Regions from separate parts of the Streptomyces sp. NPDC008125 genome, predicted to be linked through region 4. Evidence: riboswitches for the same ligand, from Rfam matches in the RefSeq annotation. Region 4 holds a riboswitch; each other region holds the start of a gene.
The links. Region 4 has a riboswitch for cobalamin ahead of ACFZAX_RS32075 (CbtB-domain containing protein). Riboswitches for the same ligand answer to the same signal wherever they lie in the genome.
Positions count from the first base shown of each region.

Region 1 (3,197 bases), on a different contig from region 4:
GTGGCGTACCCGCCCCGCGACCGGACCGCCGGCCCCGTACGGAAGGATGTGCTCATGACATCTCGCACCCGGCTGCGCGGCCTGTGGCCCGCTCTGCTGGTCCTCACCCTCACCGGCTGCGGCACCGAGCACGTCGGCGCGGGCGGCGCGTCCCCCGCCGCGGACGTACCCGAACACGCCGAACTGGAGGCGAGGGCGACGGCCCTCCAGACCCGGGCCGACCACGTGTACGTCACCGAGGTGACCGGCTACACCCTGGCGACGCAGTCGGTGGGCGTGCTCGGCGACGACGGCTTCGGCAGCTCCTACACGGACAGGAACGGCCACGTGATCCAACTCGGCGTGGAGCGCGCCGACTACTCCCCCGCCGACTGCGGGGAGCAGGAGCCGGCCGACGGCTCGCCCGACTACACCGTCTGCGAACGCGAGGGCGAGGGCTGGTACCGCGCGACCGCCCTCGGCCACGCGTACGCCCGCACCGAGGGGGACGTCTCCGTGACGGTCAGCGCCGAACTCACCGCCGTGGACCGCGCCACCCTGCGCGAGGCGGCCGAAGCGGCCCACCGTGCGGACGACGCCGAGCTCGACAGAATCCTCCCGTCCCTCGGCCAGGCCCCCGGCTCGCAGCCGATCCAGCGCGGCGACCTCCCGCCGGAGGGCGACGGAGCCCCGAACAACGGCGTGGGCGCGAGCGGTTGAGTCCTTTCCCGGACCGGCCTGTCCGGCCGCCCCGGGCGGCGCGCAGAATGACCGTCATGGACCTGACGATCAGAAGGGCCGAGCCGGAGGAGTACGAGCTCCTCGGCGAGATCACGGCCCAGGCTTACCTCGCGGACGGGCTGTTGGGCGGAGGCGAGGACGACCCCTACCTGGCCAGGCTCCGGGACGTGCCGGGCCGGGCCGCCGTGGCGGAGGTGCTGGTCGCCGTGGACGACACCGGCACGGTGCTCGGCGGAGTCACCTACGCCCCGCCCGGCAGCCCCATGTGCGACGTCGCGGCCCCGGACGAGGCGGAGTTCCGCATGCTGGCGGTGGGCAGGGCGGGGCGGGGCCGAGGAGCCGGAGAGGCGCTCGTACGGGCCTGCGCGGCGCGGGCCCGCGCCACCGCGGGCGTCACCGCTCTCGCCCTGTCGACCCAGCCCGCCATGGCCGGGGCGCACCGGATCTACCACCGGCTCGGCTTCGCGCGCACCCCGGAACGCGACTGGCGGCCGGTGCCGGACCTGACGCTGCTCACCTATCGACTGGACCTGGAAGCGGGCTCGGACGCCTGAACCCGGTGGGCCGGCCCCGGGCCCCGGCCCGGGCCTCGCGTCAGGCCCGGCGCGCGTGCCGCGGGAGCGCGGCGGACCCGGCCGGGTGCGTGACCGGGCCGGGGTGCCCGCCGGGGAAGTCCAGGGACTCCGAGCGTGCTGCGGGAGATGCCTGGCGGGTCGTGGGCCACGACGGCGTGCCCGGCGGCCGGACCGTGGCCAGGACCCCGGGGAAGGAGCGGGTTCTCCCTTGTCCCGCGCGCCCTCCGCGCCCGCTCCGGCATGGGAACACCGCGCCGCACCGCCACAACATGTGGGGCGTTCTCGCCCCCCGGCCACCACATGTATGCTCGTCTCGCTGTCGTCGCAGGGGAATCCGGTGCGAATCCGGAACTGTCCCGCAACGGTGTGAACCGCGCGTTTCGCGCACCTTCGAGTCCGGCTACCTGCCGACAGCGCGTCCGGCTCACCCGAACCGGACGCCCGTACGTCCGGGCCTCGCGGTTGGGCCGGTGGACGCCGTGTGCGGTGCTGCCCGTCTCCAGGTGGCGCGCCCCGCGGCCCTCCCCTCCCCCCGCCGGTCCAGAGCCGAGCGAGGGAGAGCACCACCGTGACCATCGCGCCCGCCGATCCGGCGTCCGTGCCCGCAGCCAGCGCAGCGACCGAGCCCGTCGACGGCCCCGGGGCCGCGCTGTTGCGCACCCTGACCGCCCTCACCGCGGACCTGCCGGACACCGACCCGGGGAAGGTCGCCGCCGCCGCGCTGCGGGGCCGCAGCGCGCACGCCGACGAGGCCGAACTGCTGACCCTGGCCACCGAGTCGGCCGCCGGCCTGATCGCGGAGGACCCCGCCTACTCGCGGCTCGCCGCCCGGCTGCTCACCCGTACCATCGCCGCCGAGGCGGCCGGCGAGGGCGCGGTGTCGTTCGCCGCGTCGGTCGCCGTCGGCCATCGCGAGGGCCTGATCGCGGACCGTACGGCCGCGTTCGTGGCGCTGCACGCCGAGCGGCTGGACGCGTTGGTCGACCAGGCGCTCGCGGACGGTGCCGACGACCGGTTCGGCTACTTCGGGCTGCGTACCCTCTACAGCCGCTACCTGCTGCGCCACCCGCTCACCCGCCAGGTGGTGGAGGTCCCGCAGCACTTCATGCTGCGGGTCGCGGCCGGGCTCGCCGAGGACGACTCGGCCCGCGCGGTGGACGAGGTCGCGGCGCTCTACAGGCTGATGAGCCGGCTCGACTACCTGCCGTCCTCCCCCACGCTCTTCAACTCGGGCACCCGCCACCCGCAGATGTCCTCCTGCTATCTGCTGGACTCCCCGCTGGACGAGCTGGACTCGATCTACGGCCGCTACCACGAGGTGGCGCGGCTCTCGAAGCACGCGGGCGGCATCGGCCTGTCGTTCTCGCGCGTCCGCTCGCGCGGTTCGCTGATCCGGGGCACCAACGGGCTCTCCAACGGCATCGTGCCCTTCATGAAGACGCTGGACGCCTCCGTCGCGGCCGTCAACCAGGGCGGCCGGCGCAAGGGTGCCGCCGCGGTCTACCTGGAGACCTGGCACGCGGACATCGAGGAGTTCCTGGAGCTGCGCGACAACACCGGCGAGGACCAGCGGCGTACGCACAACCTGAACCTGGCGCACTGGATCCCGGACGAGTTCATGCGCCGGGTCGACGCCGACTCCTCCTGGTCGCTCTTCTCGCCCGCCGACGTCCCCGAGCTGGTCGACCTGTGGGGCGACGCCTTCGACACCGCCTACCGGGCCGCCGAGGCGAAGGGCCTGGCCCGCCGGACGATCCCCGCCCGCGAGCTGTACGGCCGGATGATGCGCACCCTGGCGCAGACCGGCCAGGGCTGGATGACGTTCAAGGACGCGTCCAACCGCACCGCGAACCAGACCGCCGAGCCGGGCCGGGTCGTGCACTCCTCGAACCTCTGCACGGA
Region 1 is NZ_JBIBHR010000012.1:37,037-40,233, forward strand. Features, by position in the region: gene ACFZAX_RS21055 (hypothetical protein) at 55-699, shown strand; gene ACFZAX_RS21060 (GNAT family N-acetyltransferase) at 756-1,274, shown strand; cobalamin riboswitch at 1,583-1,722, shown strand; gene ACFZAX_RS21065 (ribonucleoside-diphosphate reductase subunit alpha) at 1,864-3,197, shown strand, end outside.
Region 1: linked by a shared signal. The riboswitch ahead of ACFZAX_RS21065 (ribonucleoside-diphosphate reductase subunit alpha) and the one ahead of ACFZAX_RS32075 (CbtB-domain containing protein) in region 4 are both predicted to bind cobalamin.

Region 2 (3,197 bases), on a different contig from region 4:
CTCGCCGGTCCCGATCCGCGCGACCGGCACTCCATTCCCTGCCACGACGTGGACTGGACGGCCGCCGCCCGCCGCGGTCGTGAGGAAGGATGCGCCGGACTCCGCATCGCCTACAGCGCGGATCTCGGCTATCTGCCGGTCGACCCGGCGGTACGCGCGGTGGCCGAGGAGGCGGTGTCCGTCTTCCGCGCGCTGGGCTGCACCGTGGAGGAAGTCGACCCCGGCTGGAGCGACCCCGCCGAGGCATTCCAGGCAGTCATCACCGCCGAGACCGACCTGACCGGCATGCGAGGCCTCGTCGACCAGTACGGTCCCGCCATGTCCCCGCATCTCGTGGCCTGGATGACGCGTGACTGGACGGCGCGGGAACTCACCGACGCCAACATCGCGCGCAAGGCGCTCACCAACCGCATGGCCGCGCTGATGTCCGAGTACGACCTCCTGATCACCCCCACGGCGGCCGTGCCCCCCTTCCCGGTCGGCGTGCACGGCCCCGAGCGCATCGACGGCCGTACCGTCGGCGACACCGCCTGGATCGGCTTCAACTACCCGGCCTCCCTCACCGGCGCGCCCGCGACCAGCGTCCCGGCGGGCCGCACCCCCGACGACCTGCCCGTGGGGCTCCAGCTGATCGGACGCCATCTGGCGGACGCGACCGTGCTCCGCGCGGCAGCCGCGTACGAGAAGGCGCGCCCCTGGGCACACCGCCGCCCGGACCTGTCGTCCTGCGCAACCGGCAGCACCCCGGCGGTCGCGGCCCCCGCCCGTTGAACGGGCGAGCCGCGTGCGGCGGGCCGGCCCGTACGGATGCGGCCGGGCTCGCGGGCAGGACGAGGCCCTTACGGACGAGCCGCCTCGATCGCCGGCTCCGGACGGATTTCGGCACGGAGGAAGGGCTGTTCCGGCCGGTGCGGGCGCAGAGCCGCGCCGGTGAGGAACCGGGTGGGCCGGGAGTCTCGTCGGACCGGGAGCCGGGCCGCCCCAAGCCCCGCGCCAGGCCCCCGCGCCAGGCCCCCGCGCCAGGCCCCCGCGCCAGGCCCCCGCGCCAGGCCCCCGCGCCGGCTCAGCCGTCCGTTCCGGGCGGAACGACTCAGATGGCGACGACCGCCCCTTCACGCATCCATCCCCGGCCGTCCGCCGCCGCATCGCTGGTGACCAGGACGTAGCCGTACTCGTTGTACGAGGCGCCCTCGCAGGTCGACGCACCGACGATGTCGCCGGCGTACTTGGTCTTCACGACGGCGCTGTTCGGGTTCGGGTCCTCGTACACCCCGGCGGTCGGCCACACGACCTTGTACTGGCAGCCGGACTGGGCCGCGGCGCCGGGGGCGGTGGCGACCACTCCGGCGAAGCCGACCGCGGTGGCAAGGACGGTGGTGGCGATACGGGTCGGGCGCATGAGCGGTGGTACTCCTCCGAGGGCGACGATGTGTCAGGCACATGATCATAGGGGCGGGTTGGGGCGGTCGCTCCCGCCCGTACCGACCAGGCACACCGGATGGGATGATGCCCGGTGACAGGGCGACGGCGGTCCGAGGAATCCGGTGTGAAACCGGAGCGGTCCCGCCACTGTGATCGGTGAGCGGGTCCCGGCGTACCACTGCCTCCGGCGAGGGGCGGGAAGGGCGGGACGGGCGGCGCCCCGAGAGCCAGGAGACTCACGCGGTCGCCTCCTCGACGAACGCCGGGGCGGACCTCCCCGGAGAGGGGTGGTTCGGCGTGCCCGCAAGGCCGGCCGAAGAGGCTCACGTGCAGAAGAACAGCACCAGGACCGGGGCGGTGCCCGGCACAGGCGCGACGGCCGGAGCGGTGCCCTGCCGGGTGGTCGTGTGCCGGGACTGCTGCTGCGGCAGCCGCAAGGTGACCGGAGTCGATCACGGGGCGCAGACGGACCGCCTTCGCGAGGAGGCCCCGGTGCGGATATCGGACTGTCTGGACGTCTGCGACCAGGCCAACGTCGTGGTCGTGCAGCCCTCCACCGAGGGCCGGGCCGCCGGAGCCCGGCCCGTCTGGCTGGGACTGGTCAACGACCCCGGCGCGACCGAGGACATCGCCTCCTGGATACGAGCCGGAGGACCGGGCGTGGCCCCGCGCCCGGAGATCCTCGACCTCTACACCTTCGAGCCCCCCGGGCGCCGGGGCCCCCGGTAGGACCCGCCCCGGCGGGGCAGGACGCACGCTTGCCCGGAAGCGGCCCGGGCGGCGGGGAAAGGTCGAGCTCCGCCCCGGCCCGCGCACGTCCGACGCGAGCCGAGGCACACGGGGCCGGGACGCCCGAGACGTCCCGGCCCCGCCGCTGCTCCCCGGGACGGGGTCCGGACAGCTCGCCGCGGACCGTACGGGCGGCGGCGACCAGGTTCTCCAGGGACAACCGGGTCTCGGTCCAGGGGAAGCCGACGCGGCGCACCGCCGTGCGCGGGTCCGGAACGTGAGGCGGGACGCAGGCCGTGCGCGGGTCCGGAACGTGAGGCGGGACGCAGGCCGTGCGCGGGTCCGGAACGGTGCGGTTGACCGGGCGGACAGACCGCTCGTATGTTTTCCGCGGCGTGACGGCACGAGGAAGCCTGTGGATTTCCAGCACGGTCGCGCCACCGTGAGCCCGCCACCGACGGAGGGCGGGCGGGTCGGACACCCAAGCCCTCGTCCCGCCCATATGTGCGAGGGACGCACGACTCCGAAGAGAGAGCCCACCGTGAGCATGCCGCCCGCGTTCCGACGGATTTCCCCACGGGGCACCCCGGTTGCCGTACCGGTCCGGCGTTCCGCCACCGGGACGGACCGCGGTGCACCCACCGGTGCGCCGGCCGTGCCGGGTCCGGTCTCCGCATGACGGATACAGATCCGGATACGGATACGGCCACGGCGACGGTCCTGAGCGAGTCCGTGACCGGTCTGGGCCCGTTCTTCGCTTTCCGGATCCATCCCCTCGGCACGGAACCCGACGGCCCCTGGCAGCCGATGTCCCGCCCGCTGCTCGAAGCACGTGTCGCCGCGGTCGGGGCACGGCTCGCTGCCGCGGGCGGCCGGCCACCCGGCTCGGTGGAACCGCGCGTCGCGGCCTCCGTCGCGCATCTGGGGCTGGCCGCCCGGCTGATCTCCCCGGCCCTGGCCGCCGCGGTGCTGCACGACCGGGTCCTCGCCCCCGGCCTCACCGAGCTGCGATGGCAGCCCGTGATCGGCGGACCGATCCCCCTCTC
Region 2 is NZ_JBIBHR010000017.1:120,117-123,313, reverse strand. Features, by position in the region: gene ACFZAX_RS26650 (amidase family protein) at 1-771, shown strand, start outside; gene ACFZAX_RS26645 (glycosyltransferase) at 1,091-1,399, opposite strand; cobalamin riboswitch at 1,535-1,660, shown strand; gene ACFZAX_RS26640 ((2Fe-2S) ferredoxin domain-containing protein) at 1,750-2,151, shown strand; gene ACFZAX_RS26635 (hypothetical protein) at 2,827-3,197, shown strand, end outside.
Region 2: linked by a shared signal. The riboswitch ahead of ACFZAX_RS26640 ((2Fe-2S) ferredoxin domain-containing protein) and the one ahead of ACFZAX_RS32075 (CbtB-domain containing protein) in region 4 are both predicted to bind cobalamin.

Region 3 (3,197 bases), on a different contig from region 4:
TCCAGCTCCGGGCCACCGGCCCCAGCCTGGCTCCGTGCACGGCCTGTTCGTCCGGGGTCACCGCCCTGTCGGTGGCGCGGGACATGCTGATGAGCGGCCAGTGCGACATCGCCGTCGCCGGGGCGACCGAGTCGATCGTCTTCCCGGTGGCGATGACGGGTCTGGCCCGGTCCGGGGCGGCGGCTCTGCCGGACGGCGACCCGTCTCGGCTCTGCCGCCCGTTCGCCGAGGACCGCGCGGGCCTCGTCATGGGCGAGGGCGCCGCCATCATGGTGCTGGAACGGGCCGAGGACGCCCTGGCCAGGGGGGCCGTCCCCAGGGCGTTGATCGCGGGCACGGGAGCCACCACCGACGCCCACCATCCCACCAGCCCACACCCCTCCGGCAAGGTGGCCAGGGCGGCTGTCGACGCCGCCCTGCGGGACGCCGACTGGCGCGCCGAGGACGTCGGCCACGTCAACGCACACGGCACCGCGACCCCGCTCAACGACGCCACCGAAGCCGCCCTCATCGCCCGGGCCTACCCGCACCGGCCGCCGGTCACCGCACCCAAGGGCGTGCTCGGCCACTGCATGGGCGCGGCGGGCGCCATCGAGGCCGCGCTCACCGTGCTGACCCTCCAGCACCAGCTCGTCCCGCCGATCGCCAACCTGGACGCCCCGGCACCCGGGTTCGACATCGACTGCGTGACCAAGGCGCCCCGGCCCGTCGCCGTCCGCCGGGCCGTCAGCCACTCCTTCGGGTTCGGCGGCCACAACGCCGTGATCGCGCTGCGGCTGCCCTGACCCGGGATCCGTGAGCAGCGGGGCGCCGCCGGACGACCTCCGGCGGCGCCCCGCAGCCGTACCCGGCTCCGGGCCGTGGCGGTGGTCGTACGGCACCGAACAGGCATCCGGCGGGCGCGGAGGGGCGTGATAGCTTCCCAGTGCCAGTCGCACTCCACACATGGGGTCAGGGAATCCGGTGAGAGTCCGGAACTGACGCGCAGCGGTGAGGGGGACGGGCGGGGCCACGGCCACTGGGAGACCCACGGGTTTCCCGGGAAGGCGCCCCGTCCGCACGAACCCGAGTCCGAAGACCTGCTGGCACCCTGCGACCCGAACGGGCCGCAGTACTCCGTACAACGGGCCCCGCGCATGGGCCCAGAGACGCCGAGGTACCCCGTGCCGCCCATGGCCGTGTTTCGAAAGTCCCGCCTGCCAGGCGACGCCTGGCACGCGCCCATGGCCCGATCCGTCCGTTCCGCCGCCCTGCTGACGGCGGGGCTCCTGCTGATGACCGCCTGCGGCGGCACCGGCGACGCACCGGCCACCGCCGGTGCGGCCGCAGACGGATATCCGGTGACGCTCCACAACTGCGGACGCACCGTCACCGTCACCTCCGCCCCGCACCACGCGGTCTCCCTCAACCAGGGATCGACGGAGATCCTGCTCTCCCTCGGCCTCGCCGACCGGCTCGCGGCCACCGCCACCTGGACCGACCCCGTGATGAAGGGCCTGGAGAAGGCCGACGCGAAGGTCCCGAGGCTCTCCGACAATGCCCCCTCCTCGGAGAAGGTGCTGGCGCAGGAACCCGACTTCGTCAGCGCCTCGTTCGAGTCCACCCTCGGCAAGGGCGGGGTCGCGCCCCGCGAACAGTTCGAGGACCTGGGCGTCCCCACGTACGTCTCGCCCTCCGACTGCGCCGGCAAGGACAACAGCGGCGACGGCGACGGCGCCCGCTCCACCGCCCTCACCCTGGACAGCGTCTACGGCGAGATACGCGACCTGGCCCGGGTGTTCGGCGTGCCGGAACGCGGCGAGAAGCTGATCGCCGGCCTGCGGGCCCGCGTGACGGAGGCGACCGACGGCACCGACGCCTCCGGCACCACCCTGATGTACTGGTTCGCCAACGCCGAGGCCCCGTACCTGGCGGGCTGCTGCGGGGCGCCCGGCATCATCACCACCGAACTCGGCGCGAAGAACGTCTTCGACGACACGCACGAGGAATGGCCCCAGATCAACTGGGAGACCATTGCCGACCGCGATCCGGACGTCCTCGTCATCGGCGACCTCACCCGCAAGTCCCAGACGGCCGAAAGCGCCGAGAAGAAGATCGAGTTCCTGGAGTCCAACCCGGTCACCAAGAACATGCACGCCGTACGGAACAAGCGGTACGTCCTGCTCAGCGGCCAGGCCATGAACCCCACCATCCGCACGGTGGAGGGCATCGAGCGCGTCGCGGCGGGGCTGCGCGAGTTCGGCCTCGCCGGATGACGGCCGGCGAAGACCCGGCGGGAACCCGTACCGTCGCACCGGCCGGCAACCGCCCGGTGCCGGCCGGCGCCCGTTCCGTACCGTACGGGCGACGCACCGGCCTGCGGGCCCTGCCCGAACCGCTCCTGTGGTGCGGCGGAACCGTCCTGCTCCTTGCCTCCGTCGCGGTCGCCGTCACCATCGGCCCGGCCCGGATCTCCGTCGCCGACGTGTGGTCGGTGGTCGCCGCCCACCTCGGCCTCGGCGACACGGAGCTGAGCCCGATCCGGGACGGCATCGTCTGGGACCTCAGAATGCCGCGCACCCTGCTCGCGGCCGTCTGCGGCGCCGGCCTCGCGGTGTGCGGGACCGTCATGCAGTCGCTGCTCCGCAACCCGCTCGCCGATCCCTTCGTCCTCGGCGTCTCCTCGGGGGCGTCCACCGGCGCGGTCGTGGTCGTGGTGCTGGGCGTTGGCGGGGGAGCGGTCTCCCTCTCGGCGGGCGCCTTCGTCGGGGCGCTCGCCTCGTTCGCGCTCGTCCTTCTCCTCAGCCACAGCCTCGGCGGCACCACGGACCGGGTCGTGCTCTCGGGCGTCGCGGTGATGCAACTCTTCTCCGCGCTCACCTCGTTCACCGTGATGACCGCCGCCGACGCGGAGCAGACCCGCGGCGTCCTGTTCTGGCTGCTCGGCTCCCTCAGCGGTGTCGGCTGGACGGACGTCCAACTCTGCACCGGCGTGGTGGTGCTCACCCTGACGATCTGTCTGGCCCACGCCCGTACGCTCGACGCCTTCGCCTTCGGCCAGGACGCCGCTGCCACCCTCGGCGTCCACGTCGCGCGGACCCGGACCGTGCTGCTCTGCACCACCGCGCTGCTCACCGCCGCACTGGTCAGCTCGGCCGGGACGATCGGCTTCGTCGGCCTGGTGCTGCCGCACGCCGCCCGGGCGCTCGCGGGTGCCG
Region 3 is NZ_JBIBHR010000005.1:110,587-113,783, forward strand. Features, by position in the region: gene ACFZAX_RS10555 (beta-ketoacyl synthase N-terminal-like domain-containing protein) at 1-785, shown strand, start outside; cobalamin riboswitch at 913-1,102, shown strand; gene ACFZAX_RS10560 (ABC transporter substrate-binding protein) at 1,224-2,255, shown strand; gene ACFZAX_RS10565 (iron chelate uptake ABC transporter family permease subunit) at 2,252-3,197, shown strand, end outside.
Region 3: linked by a shared signal. The riboswitch ahead of ACFZAX_RS10560 (ABC transporter substrate-binding protein) and the one ahead of ACFZAX_RS32075 (CbtB-domain containing protein) in region 4 are both predicted to bind cobalamin.

Region 4 (3,197 bases):
GGCGGGTGCGCGACGACAGCTACGGCACCTCGCCGCGTTGTCGGAACGTCCACACACATCCTGCGCTCCGGCCGGGCCCGTGGCGCGATCGCCACCTCCCCGATTTAGTGGAATATTCAACCACCGGGGTATGTTGTCGCGATCACACGGGCGGGAGGCTCGAACAGCCGCCCCGCCGGCGGCAGAGGAGGAAGCACATGGACGACACCTACTACGAGTTCGGCACGGCCGCCGACCGCTGGAACCGCGCACAGTTCTTCTTCGAGGCGAAGGAGTACCTCACCGCGGCGCGCATTCTCGGCGGGCTCGTGGACGAGGTCCCCGAGCAGGTAGCCCCGCGTCTGCTGCTCGCCCGTGCCTACTACCACTCGGCTCGGCTCGGGAAGGCGGAGGCGGAGCTGCGGATCGTCCTGGAGCGTGACCCGGTCGAGGACTACGCGCGCCTGCTGCTGGGCCGCACCCTGGAGCGCCAGGGCCGGCACGAGGAAGCCGGGCCGCATCTTCGGATGGCCGCCGCCCTGAACGGCGACTTCGGCACCGAGTGACCGTGGCGCCGTCAGCCGTCGCGGAGCCCTGAGCGGCGTCGGGTACCGGGGCACGACCTCCGCCTGTGCGGCCCCCCGCCTGTGCGGCCCCCCGCGTGTGCGGCCGGTGAGCTCTCCGGCCGCACACGGGGGGGGGTGACTCAGCCGCGCGTGGGTTCAGCCCACCGCCCCGGCGGTCCGGGGAACCCCGTCCCGGGAGGTCGCGTCCCGCCCCCGCGAGGAAAGCAGCAAGCGCTCGGTGAGGGCCCCGAAGATCAGCCCGAAGCTCACCCAGAGGGTCGCCTGGACCGCGAGGGTGGAGAGCCGGAACTCCCAGAGCAGAGTCGCCGGGAAGTCCGCGCCCACCTCGTCGAACGACGGCAGGAACACGTACGCGAGTCCGATCAGCAGGACGTATCCGGCTGACGCGGCGATGGTCGCGTTCCAGTTGCCGAGACGCGGCGCGAGCCTCCTCCCGGCGATGACGGCGGCGACGGCGAGCAGGACACTCAGCGCCACCATGAGGAAGAACAGCCCCGTACGTTGACCGATGGTGTCCGGATTGCCGACGGCCGGCGGGTTGGCGGGGTACTTCAGGAACGGTACGAGGTACACGGTCAGCAGCGCCGCCCCCGCGACCAGGGCCGCGGTGGCGCGGGGGCCGAAGCTCCCGATGCGGCCGAGGGCGTAGCAGAAGACGAGTGCCGCGATGCCGCCGACGGCGACGCCGAAGACGAGGACACCGGTGGCGAGGCCGCCGGTGGCCTGCATCGTCCGGCTGACCAGTTCCTCGCCGCCGTGGTGGTCGTGGTTGTGGGCTTCTTCCAGGGCGATGGACGCGTCCACCCGGGACTCACCGAGGAAGTAGGCGACGAGGAGTGCCGCGACGCCCGCGAGCAGGCCCGCGAGCATGCCGCGGACCAGGAGCGCTCGAACGGATACGGAGTTCATGAGAGTTCGGTTCCCCTGAGGTCTAGTGGCAGGGGAAGCCGAGAAGGTGACGGCCGTCGTGGACCCACTCGTGAACGGCCTCGCCGGAGAAGACCGAGGTGGCGCCCTGCTCCGCGCCGACGAAGTACAGCAGGACGAGCATGAGGATGCCGAAGAAGACCGCCCACGGGGCGATCGCCTTCAGCGATATGGGGGTGACGGCGGGTACGCCGGTCGAGGGTGCGGCAACGTGTGCCATGGCAGAACCTCCTGAGGGAACACGCGTCCCGATCGTGGTGCCTGAGACGACGGTGCTGGGTCTGACTTCCCGCAGGTACGGGTTCACAGTGGCGCGACCGTGCCGGATTCTCACCGGACTTCCGTTACACCGTCGTCATGCTGGTGAGACCATAGCGCCTGTGTTCGAGCGCCGCCATGGGGCGTTGTATCGCCGCCCCGTCAACGTGCAGGCCGGAAAAGGCCGTTGAGGAAGGCGACAAAATGACGCGATGCCCCTGCGGGTGATATTCGCCTCGCCGGCGTCGAACCCCGCACCGCACGACGCCGGTTCACCGGCGATGCCGTCGGCCGGCTCGGCTCCCCCGCCGTCGGCATCTCTCGCCGGGCACCGCAGTTCCGGCCCCGCCCATCCGTCCGGTCCGGACGGATGGGCGGGCAGACCGGTCACGGTCGGCCTGAGTACCCGGGCCCCACCTGACACAGCCGCACCCACCCGACCGCCCCCGGTCGTACACCCTCGCGGCCCGTGCCGCACCCCCATGCCCCTGTCGCACCCCCACGTGTCGCGCCCCATCGTGCATGGTCACGCACAGTTGTGCACCTGGCGGAACAGTTGCGGCGCCTCCGCACGCTCACCCGGCGCCCGGCATACCTCACCCCTGCCCCGCCATGGCTGAAACTCGCCCAAGAAATCCGCGCCCGATCGGCGATGCCCCAAGGCCTCCATCCGCCCCTCCCGGGCGGCCGGCACCGGACAGCCGCCCGACATCTTCCCAGCCAAAGAGGCATGCACACAGCCAACCCGCCCTCTCGCGGTCGACATCCCGACGCCCTCCAACTCTTGGCCGGAAGCCGCACCCGCAGCCGTCACACCTCCATGGTTTCGCGCCCGCCTGACTGAAAGCGGCCCATGCATGGCCCTTGACCTCGGCGCGCCACGGCGCCTACTTTCCGTGCAGCGATTCGCCATATTGACCAACGTTCATATATATGAACCTGAAGGGTGCTTCATGCTAGAGGGCGTTCTGTTCTTTCCCGTGACTCCGTTCGCTCCGGACGTCGCCCTGGGCCGCGCTCTGGTGACGGCCGGGGCCGTCAGCGGCGCCGGTGGGGTCGCCGGGGAGGTGCTGTGATGAGCGGCAGCCTGCGGATCACCCGCATCGGGATCACCCCCGTGGCGTTCAAGGACCCGGCTCTCCTCAACGCGGTCGGCGTCCACGAGCCGTACGCGCTCCGCGCCGTCGTCGAAGTCCACACCGATCAGGGTGTTTCCGGGCTCGGCGAGACCTACGCCGACGAGGGGCATCTGCGCCGGTTGCGTGCGGCTGCCGACGCGATCACCGGCATGGACGTCCACGCCACCGGTCCGATGCGCCGGCGGATCGCCGAGGTGATCGGCAGCGACTCCGGCAGCGACGGCCACGGCCTGACGGGCATGATCACCACGAGCAGCACGGTGGACCGGGTCTTCTCCCCCTTCGAGGTGGCCTGTTTGGACATCCG
Region 4 is NZ_JBIBHR010000027.1:4,751-7,947, forward strand. Features, by position in the region: gene ACFZAX_RS32065 (tetratricopeptide repeat protein) at 198-545, shown strand; gene ACFZAX_RS32070 (CbtA family protein) at 702-1,475, opposite strand; gene ACFZAX_RS32075 (CbtB-domain containing protein) at 1,498-1,713, opposite strand; adenosylcobalamin (AdoCbl) riboswitch at 1,717-1,863, opposite strand; gene ACFZAX_RS32080 (enolase C-terminal domain-like protein) at 2,827-3,197, shown strand, end outside.